Regions from separate parts of the Capillibacterium thermochitinicola genome, predicted to be linked through region 1. Evidence: riboswitches for the same ligand, from Rfam matches in the RefSeq annotation. Region 1 holds a riboswitch; the other holds the start of a gene.
The links. A riboswitch is a leader RNA that binds a small molecule or an ion and turns the genes downstream of it on or off. The one in region 1 is predicted to bind cyclic di-GMP.

Region 2: another riboswitch for cyclic di-GMP. It lies ahead of G5B42_RS03720 (hypothetical protein); the one in region 1 lies ahead of G5B42_RS06930 (bifunctional diguanylate cyclase/phosphohydrolase).

The regions. Positions count from the first base shown of each region.
Region 1 is NZ_JAAKDE010000013.1:32,294-40,417, reverse strand. It holds gene G5B42_RS06935 (DegV family protein) at 288-1,139, shown strand; gene G5B42_RS06930 (bifunctional diguanylate cyclase/phosphohydrolase) at 1,175-2,767, opposite strand; cyclic di-GMP riboswitch class I at 2,843-2,936, opposite strand; gene G5B42_RS06925 (hypothetical protein) at 3,185-3,544, shown strand; gene G5B42_RS06920 (Cof-type HAD-IIB family hydrolase) at 3,681-4,487, shown strand; gene G5B42_RS06915 (aldose epimerase family protein) at 4,572-5,612, shown strand; gene G5B42_RS06910 (glycoside hydrolase family 43 protein) at 5,645-6,559, opposite strand; gene G5B42_RS06905 (glycoside hydrolase family 2 protein) at 6,550-8,124, opposite strand, start outside.
Region 2 is NZ_JAAKDE010000006.1:38,230-46,353, reverse strand. It holds gene G5B42_RS03740 (hypothetical protein) at 1-269, shown strand, start outside; gene G5B42_RS03735 (fimbrial biogenesis chaperone) at 302-1,114, shown strand; gene G5B42_RS03730 (hypothetical protein) at 1,195-1,695, shown strand; gene G5B42_RS03725 (hypothetical protein) at 1,708-2,184, shown strand; cyclic di-GMP riboswitch class I at 2,247-2,332, shown strand; gene G5B42_RS03720 (hypothetical protein) at 2,394-2,915, shown strand; gene G5B42_RS03715 (hypothetical protein) at 2,894-5,578, opposite strand; gene G5B42_RS03710 (hypothetical protein) at 5,809-6,852, shown strand; gene G5B42_RS03705 (DUF4330 family protein) at 6,867-7,355, shown strand; gene G5B42_RS03700 (O-antigen ligase family protein) at 7,608-8,124, shown strand, end outside.

The DNA of each region.
Region 1 (8,124 bases):
ATTCCCGGTAACATTAATATTAGTTACAAAAGGGTAAAATCCTCCTGCCACTTGTCATACACTTTCTTTCGCCCTCTTCCCGCTCACCACCAAAGAGCGGGGAGGATTTAACCTGAAATTAGCGAAGTTATTAGTGACTGGCCAATCGTGACTTAAAACAAGGAGGTGACCATAAAGGATCCCGACGGACCTCTTAACCCCGGTATCATCATTTGATTTATCTTCTTTTCCTTACTGAACAACTTGCTACAAGATACGGAAAATTACCCTTTGGGAGGAGTTTTGCAATGTCGATCAAAATCGTCACCGATTCCACGGCTGACCTCTCACCGGAATTAAAAAGCCGCTACGGTATTGAGGTGATTCCCCTTACGGTCCATTTTGGCGAGGAGGTTTACTATGATGGGATCGACCTTACGCAGGACGAGTTCTTAGAAAAAGTCAACACTTCCCCCCATTTCCCCAAGACCGGCCAGGCCACACCGGCCGCCTTTCTAGAACTTTTCCGGCGCCTCCTCGCGGAAGGTCATGAAATTTTGTATGTCGGAATCTCGTCCGACCTGTCCGGTACTTACGCCTCCGCCTGTCTGGCGGCGCAAGAATTGGCCGACGCCCCCATTGCCACCGTCGATTCCCGTAATCTATCAATGGGCATCGGGGTTTTGGCTTTGCATGCGGCCGAAATGGCCGAGCAAGGTACCTCTCTCCAAGCGATTGCCGACCGGCTCAGGGCCATGACCGCACGGGTAAGAACCTCCTTTATCGTCGATACGCTAGACTTTTTATATAAAGGAGGAAGACTAACCCGGGCGCAAGCGCTGATCGGCAACGTTCTCCAGATTCATCCGCGTATTGAGGTTGTCGACGGCAAGATGTGCGTCCCGGAAAAAATCCGGGGAAGTAAAAGCAAAGCCAAAACCCGCCTCTTAGAATGGGCCACCGCCAACAAAGAACGGATCGACGACAACTGGATCGCCGTAACCCACTGTCGTGACGAAGAGGCGGCCAATGATCTCGCCGCGCAGTTCCGGGAGATGGAGCTGGCCCGCAATGTCGTTATTACCAAAGCCGGGGCCGTGATCTCAACCCACTGCGGACCGGGAACCGTGGGCATTATTTATGTGGAAAAAGAAGCATAAATGAAGAAAGGGGACCGCAAAGGTCCCCTTGGCGTTTATAGATTTATCGATTCCAAACGCGCACCACTTGCCATGATCTCCAGAAAAACCTGGACAATCTCCGGATCCAGTTTCTTCCCGGCTTCCTCCTTGAGGGCTGCCAGGGCGGCGTCCGGGGAAAGCGGTTCTCGGCCGAAAGCCCCGTAGCGCAATTTATCGTAGTAATTGGCCACGGCAATAATCCTGGCCGTCCTTGGGATCTCCCGCCCCCGCAGGCCTTTGGGATAACCACTCCCATCCCAGTTTTCATGGTGGCTGAGCAGATACCTGGCTACCTCCATCGTCTGGGGCGAAGCGTTGGCAATCCGGTACCCGGCCACCGGGTGCTCCTTTAACTTTCGCCATTTCTCTTCGGTCAGCGGCTCCTCCGTCGCCAGTAAGGCCTCCTCCAAGACGATTTTCCCCAAGTCGTGAAGGTAACCCGCCTGTTTTAGCCGGTTCAAGTTCGACGGGGACAGCTTCATCGCCTTCCCGAGTTCTACACATAGTTTACTTACCCTTTGGGCGTGCTCCTCCTCCCGGGGGAATCGTTCGTGAAAGGATTTGACAATTCTTTGGATCGCATCGTTGTTAAACCGTTCGCTGTCGATCGCTTTTTCCAAATACATCCGCTCTTCGGCATTACGGATGGTTTGGGCGAGGTCTTCCGTCGTAACGGTTTTGGTGTCAACACCCAAGGAGATACTTCCCGGCAGGCCATTGATCCGTTCTTGGGCAAACTGCTCTTTGACCGCCATCCGGAGTTTTTCCCCCTCTTCCCCGGTGGTGCGGGGTAAAAACAGAATAAACTCATCCCCGCCCCAACGCGCGATAACCGCATCTCCTTTTTGACAAACCATCCTTAAAATTTCCGCCACCTTCTTTAGCAGAAGATCGCCCGCCTGATGCCCGAAGATATCATTGGTGATTTTCAGTCCGTTGACATCACCAATGATCACTGTAAGGGGAAGATTGGCCTCCACATCCAGCTTTGTATACTCATTTTCGACGTATCGCCGGTTATACAGTCCGGTTAAAGGATCATGAAAACTGAGGTAAATCAGCTCCTTTTTGTTGTTGTATTCTTCGGTGATATCCCGTACGTAGGCACCGACGCCGTACCGGCCGCTGACGAGTTTAACCGGAAACCTGGTGGCGGCAAAAACCCGGTTGCGCCAGACTAATTCTTCCTCGACTACCGTTTTGGTGGCCAAAACCTTTAGCTCGGTCCTCGTGCTGAGAGCAGCAAACCCCGGATCGGCAAAGGCGAAATCATCCCGCCCAATAATTTCACGCACTTCTTTGTTGTAGAAATCAGCCAAGGCTTTGTTAACCAGAAGATAGCGGAGATTTTCGTCTTTTAAGTATATATAACTCTGGTTGGCGTTGATATAAGTCTCCCATATCTCGTTTAAAATGATATTCTCCTGATAATTTGCTTTTAACCGGCGGTAGCTTAGGAACAAGATTAGACTAAGCACGAACAACAAAAGCACAGCCGCAGAAAGGACCAGAATAAGACCGTGGTAATACTGGCCGGTATTGGCACGGTCCGGAGAAAAGAATAAAAGGACAACGAGGATCATAATGGTAATAATGGCTTTTCGCATTTAAGATCCCTCTCCGCACATCTTGACCTTTTGGTGCTTAACTGATCAATAAAGGATGATAAAAAAACAACACCCTTCGGCAGCCCGGCTGTCTTGGTTTAAACGTGAGTTAAACTTTAGACCCGCAGCTTTGCGCCCCCGGCTTTCGCCGGATTTGCCTTTTCGCGATCCGTTGTTTCGCCAGATTTCAATTAAAAAGACAGATTATTATAAGAATAGTAACATGATCCAGACACTAAAGCAACTATTAAATCATGTTTTTGCCGGTTTTTGCCCTTTTTTGCCCTTTTTTCTTGGTTTTTATTCTAATTCATTTGTTGCATTTGTAAATGTAAATATAAAATGTGAAAAAGAGGAAATTGGCGGGATGTCAAAAATTAGTACTACATAGATCACTTATGTCAAGGAGGGTCCAAGATGTACAACTTAGACCAACTCCTCTCTTATCTTGTGTTTATTGCCGTGATTACCTTCATTGTCGAACGAATCATTGAGAATTTACTCATGCCGTTGCTTCCCCCGGTGCCGAAGAAAGGGGAGCATCCGGACCAAAACATCGCCAAAATAGTTGCCTTCCGTACTTATCTGACTTTGCTTCTGACCTTTGCCTTCGGTTTTGGGTTGGCCCTGGCGAATCCCCGCTTCCGTCTCCTGGCGGGCGGATTGGGAATGGAAACAGCACCCTTGATCGACAGCCTTTTTACGGCGGCGCTGATGGCAGGGGGCTCGCAACCGCTCCACTCCATCATTGAGCAGGCCAGAACCAAAAAAAAGTAATGTTTTTATCGCCACAAAAACTTGTAAAAAACTTAATCCAGATTGCTTTTTCCGTCAAAACCTAGTACTTTATAATTAAGCCACATGTAATACACTGATTCGGAAATAGAGGATCTTTAACCAAAGGAGAAGAAGTATGAAGTACAAATTAGTAGCAGTCGATGTCGACGGCACCCTCCTGGACAGCAATAGCAACCTTACACCGGAGACCATAAAAGCAATCCAAGAAACCATCGCGGCCGGGGTGATCGTGACCATCTGCACCGGCCGGCCAATCCAAGGAGTCGAACCGTTGATTGAGCAACTGGGTCTGGATCTGCCCTTTATCACCTACAACGGTGCCATGATCGTAATGGGAAAATCAAGAAAGATCCTTTACGCCCAAACAATGCGGGGCGAAGACGTGAAAACCGTGTACAAACTCGGCACAAACCTCAAAACCACGGTTGTCATTTGGGCCGACAACAAACTCTATGTCCAGCCGTTTGGCCCGGAAGCAACCGCCTACTCCGACCTGTCAAGGACGAAACCGGAGCCCATTACCGATCTGGAAGCGCTCATCGCCCAAGGGGTGACAAAAGTCCTTTTTTACGACACAGTAGAAGCGATCCGCCATTTTGAAAAACAGGTTGCGCCCGCGGTCCCCCCGACGGTGAATTACTGTACTTCCCAGCCGTTCCTTCTGGAATTTTTCGACCAAAAAGTCTCGAAAGCCAATGCTTTGGCCCAATTGAGCGCTTATTACGGCTTCTCCCGGGAGGAAATCATCGCGATCGGGGACGGGTTTAATGATCTGTCAATGATCAAATATGCCGGACTCGGCATTGCCATGGCCAATGCCGATGCGGCAATCAAACAACACGCCGACTATGTGACGCTCTCCAATGACGAAAACGGTGTCGCCCATGCCCTCTACCGCTTCTGTTTGAATAAAGCACTGTAAGCTTATGATGCCATCTTGTCTTTGTTTCCGGGGAAACAAGGACAGTTACTTTTACCGTTCAGATGAAAATAAGGAGGGGAAATTTTGAACATCACAAAGATACCCTATGGAATGGTTGGCGGGAAGGAAGTCTTTCAGTTTACCCTCAAAAACAAACATGATATGACAGTGAAGATCATTAATTTCGGGGGGATTGTCACATCGCTTCTGGTCCCGGATAAAACCGGCAAACTTGACGATGTGGTCCTCGGTTTTGACAATTTAGCCGACTATTTAGCCGAGCACCCCTATTTCGGCGCGCTCATCGGTCGTTACGCAAACCGCATTGCCAAGGGCCGCTTTGTTCTGAACGGTAAAGAGTACCAGTTGGCCCTGAATGACGGTAAAAACCACCTTCACGGCGGGAATATCGGTTTCAACAAGGTGGTCTGGGATGCTGTCGAGTTTTGTAACGCAGAAGGGGCTGGGGTGGAGCTCAATTATTTATCCAAAGACGGGGAGGAAAACTACCCGGGGAACTTATCCACCACTGTCCGTTACCTCCTGAATGACCAAAATGAACTGGTCATTAAATATCTGGCTACCACCGATCAGCCAACCATCGTCAACCTCACCCACCACGGTTACTTCAATTTAAAGGGGGAAGGTTGTGGCGATATCCTGGACCATGAAATCATGATCAACGCCGACCGTTATACGGCCGTTGATGAAGAATTGATTCCCACCGGGGAATTAATTCCGGTGCACAATACCCCCTTGGACTTCACCACTTGGCAACCGATTGGAGCGCGGATCAAAAAGCTCCCCGGCGGCTATGACCATAATTATGTTTTAAACCGCAAGGGACCTGAACTAACTTTGGCCGCCAGCGTCCGCGAACCGAAAAGTGGCCGGGTAATGACGGTCTACACCACTGAACCGGGAATGCAGTTTTACACCGGAAATTTCCTCGACGGGACCTTGACCGGAAAACGCGGTGTAAAATACGGAAAACACAGCGGGTTCTGTCTGGAAACCCAACACTTCCCCGATTCCCCCAATCACCCCGCGTTTCCTTCCACAGTCTTAAACCCGGGGGAAGTTTACCAACAGACCACCATATACCAGTTTACCATTGAACAATAAAAACCAGTGGTCATAAAAACAAGTGGTCCGGGTCATTTCATGACCCGGACCACTTTTAATTGACCATTTTCAATCACAAGCCGGTCGATATTTACTTTCCGGTCGCCACTAGGCTGCTCCGGATTGGTATGGGTATGGTAAACAATCAAAAGGCTCCCGTCGGGGGAACGGGTTACACAGTTATGTCCCGGGCCGGAAAACCCCGCCGCTAAATCTTTGGCCAGGAGCGGATTGCCGTCCGCCTTTTGCCAAGGCCCCAACGGGGAAGTGGCCACGGCATACCCGATGGCGTAGTCACTGGAAGCATAGCAATTGGCGGAATACATTAAATAGTACACCCCGCGGTCCTTCAGGACAAAAGGGCCTTCATTCCACTGCCAATCCCGGTCAATCCCCTCCCAGGGTTGGCTGGGCTCGACCGCTAAAACCGGTTCCCCCAACAAAGTCAGAAGGTCGGCACTGACTTCTTGCACAAAAATTTGGCTGATATGTTTACCATCGATTATATTTTCCGAACAATCCTGAACATAATAGAGATAAATTTTCCCGTCGTCATCAAAAAAGAAATGCCCGTCGATAAAGGACTTGCCCCGGTCGAAGAGGGGTGCTTTCCGGTTGCGAAAAGGGCCCAAGGGGTGTGTCGCCGTGGCCAAGGCCAGCTTCAGCGAACCGTCCCGGTCCCGGGCGCTGTAAATCATATAGTAATTCCCCTGGTAATAAGTGACTTCGGGCGCCCAAAAATCGCCGACGCCCCATTGGTTACCCTCTTCCCGTGCATCCAAAGCTAATCCCCGTTCTTGCCAGGCGGCCAGATCGGGAGATTCCCACACCTTAAACCCATAGGGGGAGGAAGTGGCATACAGGTAATATTTTCCCCGGTCCCGCAGGACATAAGGGTCACCGATCTGGGTGATCTCCCCGCATTTTAAGGTTCGGGTCAACTCCATCCTCTCCCCGCTCTTAGCATTAATTGGTTTAACATTAAAGTCCCGATCGGTTGTTGGTTATAGCTGGCACCCAAACGTAAGGTGGTAATCCATATACGCCCGGACTCCAGTGGAAGCTCGACCAAAAAACCGTCAAGGTTTCCCAACCAGCCTTGGAACATCCCGCCATACACCCTTACCCCTGGTAAGGTATCCAGGTTGGTGACAAGCGTAGCCGGATAAAGACCGGCCATTTCCCAACCGGGTACTTTTGCCACCGGTACCCCGGGGAAAAGTGAGGGGTCAAGAAAATTAACCGCTGCCGCCCGGTCCCAGTTTTCCCCTTCCACCAGTTTCTTGAGGGTGAATCCATCTCCCGTCATCTGGCTTTCCGCCAGCCAAAGCACGTGCCCCCCGGCCTCCAAGTGGGCCCTAACCTCCGGCGTCAAGGCCGTAGTCAGGCAAAGTCCCGCCGCTTTCCCGTCCGGAGCGAGCTTAAATCCGTTTTTAACCAATTCGGTGATAAAGGCCGGAGGCAGACCCACCGGATAAACAACCGGGCCGTTGACCACCCGGGCGGCCGGCGGGGTAATGGTGAGTTCTTCTTCATTTTGGCAAATAACCCGCTCCCCACAGCGCAATTCATAGCGGAGGCAAAGCCGCTGCGGCGTATCGACGTTGGGCAACGGAAGCAAAACTTCATGGCCGGGGGTAACCGCAGAGGCAAGAACGGTAAGGGGCGTCTTCTCCGAAAGCCTTGTCCCGTTCAGGTTCCAAACGATTTCCCCTTGAAAATCTTGATCCGTGTTATTGACCACCACCGGCCGGACCCGGAGCGTTTCCCCGCACCAAAAGTTTCTTTTGTTCAGGTCGGCGCTGATGATGGTTTCCCCGTTAAAATAAGGGGCTTTCGCAAAACCGGCCTTCAGCTGGCGGTTATAGGTCAAGAACCCATTGGTTTCCCATTCGATATCGGTTAGTTCTGTGACCACGTAACCGGCAAGCTCCGGCCTTTTCCGGATCTCCTCGATGATAAATTTTACACCCCGGAATTCCCGTTCTTGCGCTGCCCGTGCCAATTCATTCAAGTTGGAAAAAATCCGGTCCAAACCGTATTTCCGGAAATTGCGGGCGGCCGTCGCCGGAATCTTAAACTCCTCCTTAAAGATTCGGGCACTTCCCTGCCACCACGGAACCGCATCCAAATCTTCACCGGTAATCTGATCGGTCTCCGGAAGCCCCCACATTCCGAATTCGGAGATCAAAATCGGCTCCCCCCAGTGATTGGCGGGCAGGGCGTAATTCTCTTCCGGATGCTCGACAATGCGGGTCAAATCAGCCCGCCACTCCTCGGCGAGCTCGGGAACGGCAAAGTAACGGTGATAGTCATTCAGATCGGTGCAGACATGGGCCCAGCCTGAATTATCACAAACCAGACGGGTTGGATCGGCCTTTTTTACCTCCCGGTATAATTCATTCACCCACAGCTGTTTTTCCCGGTCATTGCGGAGTCGCCATTCCAATCCCCATTCTTCATTATAGATACTCCAGATAATAATGGAAGGGTGATTATAATCCCGCTCAAT
Region 2 (8,124 bases), on a different contig from region 1:
ACCACATGGATGGTTGGGCGTTAAAGGTTTCGGCGACCGCCTTCCAAAACGCCATCGATCCCAGTATCACGATTCCCGTTAACTACCTCTATTTCGGCACGGCGCCGGACAAAACCGACACCCAAATGTCCGAAACGGATATCGTCGTCGCGACTGGGTTGGAACCGGTTAACACCACCACCGAGATTTATTATGCCATGGACTTTCCGGAAAACGCCTATGCGGGCGAATACAGCACCACGGTTACATATACACTGGTTACGTTATAACCGATTGCGAAGTAGGTGTAAACATCAAAACGATGAAACCGAACTTCCTGAAATGGCGAAGTCTTCTTATGCTCACCTTGATGGTGGGCTTTTTATCCTTGACGGGGGTAGCGAACAGTATCACTGTGACACCGCCACGCTTGGCGTTTACGGCGGAGAGCGGTGGCTATTTTGAAGGCCAGATCGAGGTCTACGGGGCTTCCGATAAAGAGATCAGGGTGAAGACCTACTTTATGGATTGGGATTTTGACCAGGAGGGGACCGTCCAGTTTTACGCCGAGCCTAACCGGGTGGAAAGGTCCGCCACCGCGTGGCTGCGGATTGAACCCAGTGAATTTGTGTTGCCCGCGGGCGGTAAAAAAATGGTGACGATCAGCGGACAAGTGCCGGCCGGGACGGCGCCCGGCGATTATTGGAGCATGTTTTTTGTGGAGTTTCTCCCGTATTCGGTGGTGCAAACAAGCGGAATGCGCATGAGTGGCCGGGTGGGCGGCAGCATCACCATTACCGTTCCCGGGCCGGTTACCGTCAAAGGGCGGATTGATGACTTTACTATTGAAAGCAGGCATATAAACGGCCGGCCGGGAATCGCCGCGACGGTTCTCTTTGTTAATGAAGGTGATTCCGTTCTGGAACCCACGGGACGGATTGAAATCAAGGATCTCCAAAACAAACGGGTCGGGCTGGTGACGATCCCGCCCAGTAAAGTCCTGCCCCAGAGTAGCCGCCAGATCCGTATCCAAGAGGAGCTGCGGCTCAAGCCGGGTAGCTACGTGGCGATTGCCGTTGTGGATTATGGCGGTTCCAAGTTGGCCGGCTACCAAAAGGTCTTTACGGTGCAATGAAGAGGTTTATGACAAGGCATGCCGGGGTAGTCAGCCTGCCGGCCGCGGCAGGGGCCGAAAAAAGAAAAAGGAGGGAAAGTATGCGTATGGGACGGTGGCGACTGGTCGGTATCCTTCTTCTTCCCGCTTTTTTCTTGTTGGCCGAACCGCTCAGAACGGCCGATTGCGTTCTTGAATTTGTCATTCCCGAACGGACCGAGATCGCCTTGTCGGTGCCGGTGGTGGATTTGGGAGAACCACGCCGTGAGAATGGACGCCTTTATTACGAACGGATCAATGCGGTCCAGGTTGATTACCGTTGTAATATCCAGACCGATTGGGAGGTACGGATTTCGGCGGAAGATTTCCGGGACGGGACCCGGACCATCCCCATCACCCGGCTGCAGTGGCGGACGGAGGACGGGATCTACCGGGATATGCCCGCCAGTGGCAGTTATCTGGTGTTGGCCCGGAAAAGGGATCACCAGCCGCGCGCTGGGGTAAAGCATAGTAAGAAAATCTCCTACCGTCTGGAATTAAGGGGTGACGAATGGGGAGGAACCTACTCCGCCCCCATAACCTACACCTTATTCGTACCATAGGAGGTGAGCGTAATGGGTAAAGGCAGGGTTTGCCTGCTGCTACTGGGGTTGCTCCTGACGGTGGCATTGGTGCCCGTGCAAGTCCAGGGGATCGATTGGGAGAATGGAGCGATTCTTGCCCTCGGTAATACTGTAGCCAACCTGGGGGAGTTGAAGACCGATCCCTTTGACCCGACCCTCGAGTATTTTGAGGCGGAAAACGCCATCTCCTTTACGGTTTTGGTGCTCCTTAACGAATGGCAATTACTGCTTTCCGGGGAGGATTTTGTCGCCGGGGCGGAGCGGATACCGTTGGCGCAGATGGAGTGGAAATTGCGGAACGGTACTTACCGGCGGATGCCGGCCGCGGGAAGCAACCAGGAATTGATGCGGATTTCCGGTTTTTTACGGGTGATCAGCGATAGTTTATCCTTCCGTCTGGTGCTCAAAGGGGACGAAAGTCCTGGTCACTACAGTAGTACGTTAACCTTGACCTTAGTTAACCTATAAAGGATTGCCATTTGTAGCAAAATATTGTATAATTAAAGTAAAGTTGAATACATAAGCGGATTTTACGATAAAGGCAAACCCGTCGAAAGACGGGGGCGCAAAGCCACGGGTCTAAAGTGGTAACCACTATGATCGCCGGGCCGCCGAAAAAAATCCCTTTTTGTTTTCTTGGCGTCCCTGCGTCTGTGGAGAGGGAGGATGAGGACGTGGTGAAACGTTCCTTACTGTATCCGCAGTTTGCCGGGATTTTATTTTTACTGCTACTAATGGTCTCCCAAGTTTACGCGGCCGATCAACCGGCGCACCATAAGGTCAGGGTCGAGATTCCGGAGATTCTGAAGATGGAGATGGGTTCCGGGGAGATCGCTTTTGATCTGGCCCGTTCGAAACCGGAAGAGCCTTTCCCCGCGGCCGGTTATCCCGTCTACTATACGCCGATTACCACGGACCAGTACATACCGGTACGGGTTTACTCCAACGGCGGGAAGGAATGGCGGCTGCTCATTAGTGGGGTGACCGAACAGGGTCTGAAGGAAGGGGCCATTGAGTGGTCGCTGGATGGCGTCAACTGGCTACCGCTGCGGACGACCGGGCAGGTCCTCACCACCGGCGGCTACACCAACGGCTGGCTGGAGCTGAAGGTTTATTTCCGCCTTGTGCTGCGGGGTTTCGAAGACGTCAGACCCGGCCAGTATAAAGTGCAGGTCAATTACCAGTTGTCTTCGGTATAGGTTTCATAAAACTCCAGCGGTAAGCCTTCGTCATGGAAGAACTCAATCTCTTTTGGCACCGGACGGAGCGGAATCGAGAGAAGAAGCGGCGAAGCAGCGGTAACTTCAAAAGTGATTGGTTGCGGTTGTTCATAAGCCTCTGCTAAAGCGGGGGTTTTAAATACCACCTCCAAGCGGTACTCACCTGGAAGGAGAGTGAGGAAAAAGGCGCCATCCTGATCGGCGCTTTTTTCTATGACCAAGTTGTTGTTATGGTCGAAGACGGCCACCACCACCTGGGACAAGTCTGTCGCTTCGGCAGCAAACAGATCGTCGGCGGGGCGGTCGATGGAGAGCCGGCCGTGGACCTCGGTTGGCGGCAGATAGGGCACCAAAACCGCCACGGATTTTTGCGCTTCGGTGATGACCTCTTTTCTGGCCTGCAAGGTGTAATACCCGTCGAATTGGGCCGGAAACTCGATAAATTGTAGCCCGGTACCGGTAAAAGCGATCTCCCAGTTGCCGTCGGCATCGGTGACCGTTTCCTTCTTCCCGTTGAAGACGACGGGCAATCCGGCCAGGACCGGTTCGTCGGGGCTGTGCAGGCCGTTCCGGTCGAGATCGACAAAGGCTTTCCCGTGGAGACCGGACCATGGCGGCGGGATGCGGAAGAGGTCTTGATGTTGCAAGCGGAAATTCATGCTGTAAACCGGGTCCTGTTCGTCGTAAAACAGTTGGGCATAGATCTGCCAGGAAGTACCGGAAGCCATTTGCCTGCTGAGGCCCGTTTGGAGGGCGGTTATTTTATATAGGGGTGACGAGAGATCCCACTGGATGAGGCCGAAACAGCTCCAGGGCTGGCGGACCGGGACATAGCGCCATCTTAATCCCAGTTCCGGCCGCTTGTTCATAGTGGCTTCTTCAAAGGTGAAGGTCTCGCTCAAGAGTGCTTCCAGGTAGTTTTCGGATGTTACCCGGAAACGGTACCGGCCGCTAAGCAATAACGACTGGCGTAAAACACTCAAGTCCTCATGGATGTAGTTGGCCGAAAAACTGAAGATGTTCCGGGCTTGGCGCTTGGTGGTACCGGCCTTGATTTCATTGATCCGTCCGTCGGAGCGGTAGGTATGCGCAAGCCCGAGCCGGTAATCGCCGAAGGAGAAGTCGGTCCAAACTTTATTGCTGTGGAGCAGGGGCGCCGCCGGGGGGTTCTCCGCGCGCCAGGTGTAGCCGGTGGCGAGCCGGAGACCCTCAATGGCGTAGGTGTAAGTGGAGAGGGCAAGCTCGTCAAAGGCAGTCAGGGTATAAAAGTCGGTGCCTTTATTGTATTCCCCGGTCAAATCCCAGTCTTCCGTCCGGCGGTTCAGGATCAGGCCGCCATGGGTGAGCGGACTGGCCCCGCCCAGGCCGACGGCACCGTGGGTGGTTATATTCCAGCCGTAAAGCGGTGAGGCATAAAGCTGGTAGGCGGCGGAGAGGGCATGTTGGAAGTGGCGTTCCTCCTCCAGGTTTTGCATGTAGTTTAAACGTAAGTTCGCCCGGGGCAGCTCGAATTTGGTTCCCCACCACAAAGGAGCCGCCTCTGTGGTCGTTGGGCCGACCCAGAGGCTCCAGGGGAGCGCGCTCCGGTTTTGGTAGTAAAGGAGGGAGGAATAGGTGGGCGGCGGAATCAGCCCGTCCCAGTTATGCCCCAGGGCGCCCAGGCGTAAAGTCCACTGGTCGCCGGTAACCCCCAGGTAAGTGGTGGAGGGGAGGGCGGCTTCGTGGGTGCCGCTGAAAAACAGGTCGACGCGGGTATCGGCGGACAGTTCCCCGCTGGTGCGCCAGATTAAATTCCACGGCATGCCGGCCTCGGGGGTGGGTGGCAAATAACTGAAGTTCACGGCGGAACTTACAGGAATGGCCAACTCCTGGTCGCGCAAGGCGTTTTGCGCCCCGGTGATTAAGACCTTTACCTTTAGGGGCGGCAGTTCGGGACCGCTGCCTTGCAGCCGGAGGGTGATCTCTTCCAACGTTCCCCCGGGCGTCGCGGGGGGAACCAGACAACTAAGGAGGATCTCCCTGGCTTGGCCTGGATCAAGCGGATTGGACGTCTGGTTAAGCCAATAGACAGGCCAACCGTTTTCCGAGTCAATTTCCAGTGCAAACTGTTCGGTCGTTGTTCCGAGGTTGAGGAGGCGGACCGGAATGAAGATTTCCGTACCCGCTTCGGCCCGGTACAGCGGGGCCGGGTCCCACTTCAGATGGCGAACGGCTTTGACTTTCGTATGCACGATGTATTCTCTTTCGGTCTTCTGCTCGCTTAAAAACAGGTGTAAACGGTCCTCGGTTCCTGCCGCCACTGACGACGGGACAAGGAGCGAGCAAACCACATACTCTTCTCCGCCCGGTGCTAAGACCAGTTCTTCCGTGGGGCCGAGGAGGGGCCAGCCTTGGGTGGAAAACGCCCTTGCTTTGAGGAAGATGGTTTCCGTTGTCCGGTTCTCGAGCCGAAAAATATACGTAGCCACCTCTTGGGGTTCGACCTCTTGGTCCGGGGGCAAAGTCACAAGGATGCCGGCCGTAAAAAGGGCATCTTCTGCGGCGTGGACGCCGGGGGAAGCGAGCGTGGTGCCGAGGATAATTATCAGTCCGACGAAAAGGAGCATCGACTTGGGGCAACGACCAACCAGTTTACGGATCAAATTACCCACCTTCCCTTAAGGTTCGTTTCGTGAAAACGGTAGTTTATCTTCAAGGTTTTTTTCAAGAACAATCAAGAAAACCCTTCATTTTCCTGATGAATTAATTAAAAATTATTGATCAAAATTCCGGCGCGGAGAGGGCGGACCGGGAGCACCGGAGCTGATGGTTTAAAGGCCGTAAAAAAAGGGGAGAATGAGAAGGAGAAAAATCGTAGTGAGGTGGCGTACGGATGACCGTCCGGTATAAGTTGCTCTCCCTTTTTCTGGTCTTCTCACTGCAGGGTTGTAATATCTGGGATTATTTGAACATCCCCGAAAGACAACCGACGGTCCCCCAAGGAAACCGCGAGGAAGCCCGGGAGCTTTTGCACTCCTTTATGAACGCCCGGCTGGCCGATGAGAATGATGACAAGCTCCGTGCGTATTTGACCGACGAAGCATGGAATGACTTTCAGAGTGCCGATTTAACCCTGCGCGCGGAAGCAAACCAGGAATTTGTCGGGTACAAAATTCTGGAGGAGTCGGATCTAAGCGAGGGACGCTACGCCTTTACCACCAGCCTGCAGCTGCTCGACCGCAGCCGGCCATACGGAGCGAACATTACCGAGGATCTGATCGTCAGTTTTAGTAACGACGAGTACCGGATCTCTTCGGCGCGGCCGCTAAAAGCCGTCGAAGTGCGGGGGGTTGGCACCGACCTCATCTGGGTGCAACGGGGAAAGGACGAGACCAAAGAAGTCAACCTTTTCAACCTCCAGGATTTCCCCGCCCGTATAACGCCGCTGGGCGGCACGACGGAACTGGAGGCCGGGCGGGCCGGTTACGCCGCGGTGGTCTTAAACCCGGAAAACCGCCGCGTTGCTTTTGGCACGACCGGAACCCACGGGGCATTGGCCGTCTTGAAGTGGGATGGCACCACGCCCGACCCGGAACAGGTCACCCTGGAACCGCTGGACGTTTATTACGGGCAGCACACAATTTTGCAGGCTTTTTCCCCGGATGCCCGGTATTTGGCGGTGGAGATCCGGAGTACCTCCGGAACGGACCGGGTCGAGGTTTATCAGGTTGACGAGAAAAACCGCCTCAATTTTAATTTAGAACAGGCTTTTCCCGTTGGCGAATATAACGTCTCCTTCCGGCAGTGGGAGCCGGACAGCAAAGCGTTTCTCATCCGGGTCAGTCCCGGCGTGCAAGCGACCGGGGACGAAGCGAAGATGGGGACCTGGCGGATTAATGTCCAAACCGGCGAACGGGAAAAGGTGGTCGGCGGGTAAAGGTTGGGAAAGATTTGACGGGCAACAAAGACCGGGACGGCCGCAGCGGGGGGCTCCACTGGCTGGATGTGCTGATAGGGCTGGCCCTGCTGGTTCTGATCGGGCGGACGGTGGTCCAAAGCTGGCCCCGGGTTGACCCGAAAACGGTGCACACGGTCCGGCTGGAGGTGGTGGCTAATCTGGCGGCCGAGCAGGCCGCGCAGCTTGCCGTCGGCCAGTGGGTCAAGGACGGGACAACCGGTGAATTTATGGGGAAGATCATCAAGAAGACCACCAACGTCGATGCCGTTCCGGCGGAGCGGGCATTGGGGGAAGCGATTCCACCAAGCGGTTGGTCCGTACAGAATCTGGTTTTAGTTTTGGAACGGGAGGGGAAGATCGTGGCGCGGGAAGGGATCTTTTTCGGGCGGGAGACCGTCCGGGCCGGGCAACAACGGAAGTTCCACACCTTTTATCTGGAATTTACCGGTACCATCAACCGGATAGTAGTGGTTAAAGAGTGAGCAGGGTCAAGCAGCGGGTTTTGGCCCATTGGCCCCGGCTCTTCTTTTTCACTTTCCTTTTGGTGCTTCTGCGGCCGCAGGATTCGTTGCCTTATCTTTTTTTCTTCCCGGGTTTTGTTCTTTCTTCATCCTGCTTATTACTCAGGGAACAGACAAGACCGCTTTACCTCTGGTTAGGCTGGTCTTTTTTTTTCCGCCATTTGTGCGCCCGGTTTTCCTGCTTCGTTGTGGACCTGGGGCGAAGAGTGTCTCGTGGCCGGAGCCGGGTTCGCCGCCGGCCTTTACGGCCGCCAGGACCGGCGGTGGCTGCTGGCCATGGAAATAATCGGTTTGATCATGGGCGTGATGACCTTGGTACAAGCCGCGGCCGCCCCTCCTTTCCCGCGGGGGTGGGTTGCCCCGGCGGAGCGGGCTGTCGTGCCCTTCCGGGTGACCGGCCTTTGGCACAACCCCAACCTTACCGGGTTGTTCCTGGCTTTCCTGCTTCCCCTTTTTCTGGCCGGTGCGGAAGAAGACAGAAGAAAAATTGCGCTAACCGGCTTGACAGCGGCGGCTTTGCTTTTTACCTACGCCCGTACCGCCTGGGTGGCCGCCCTCGTCGCTCTCTTTGCTTACTGGGGGCCCCGGGAGCAGGTGAACCGCCGTCGTTTGGTTGCGATTATCCTCATTCTGCTTGGCCTCTTTCCGTCGGTGGCGGGGCGGATTGGGCACAACCCTTTGGCCAGTGGGACGGTGGGTTATCGTTTTGCGGTTTGGCAGGAAACCTGGC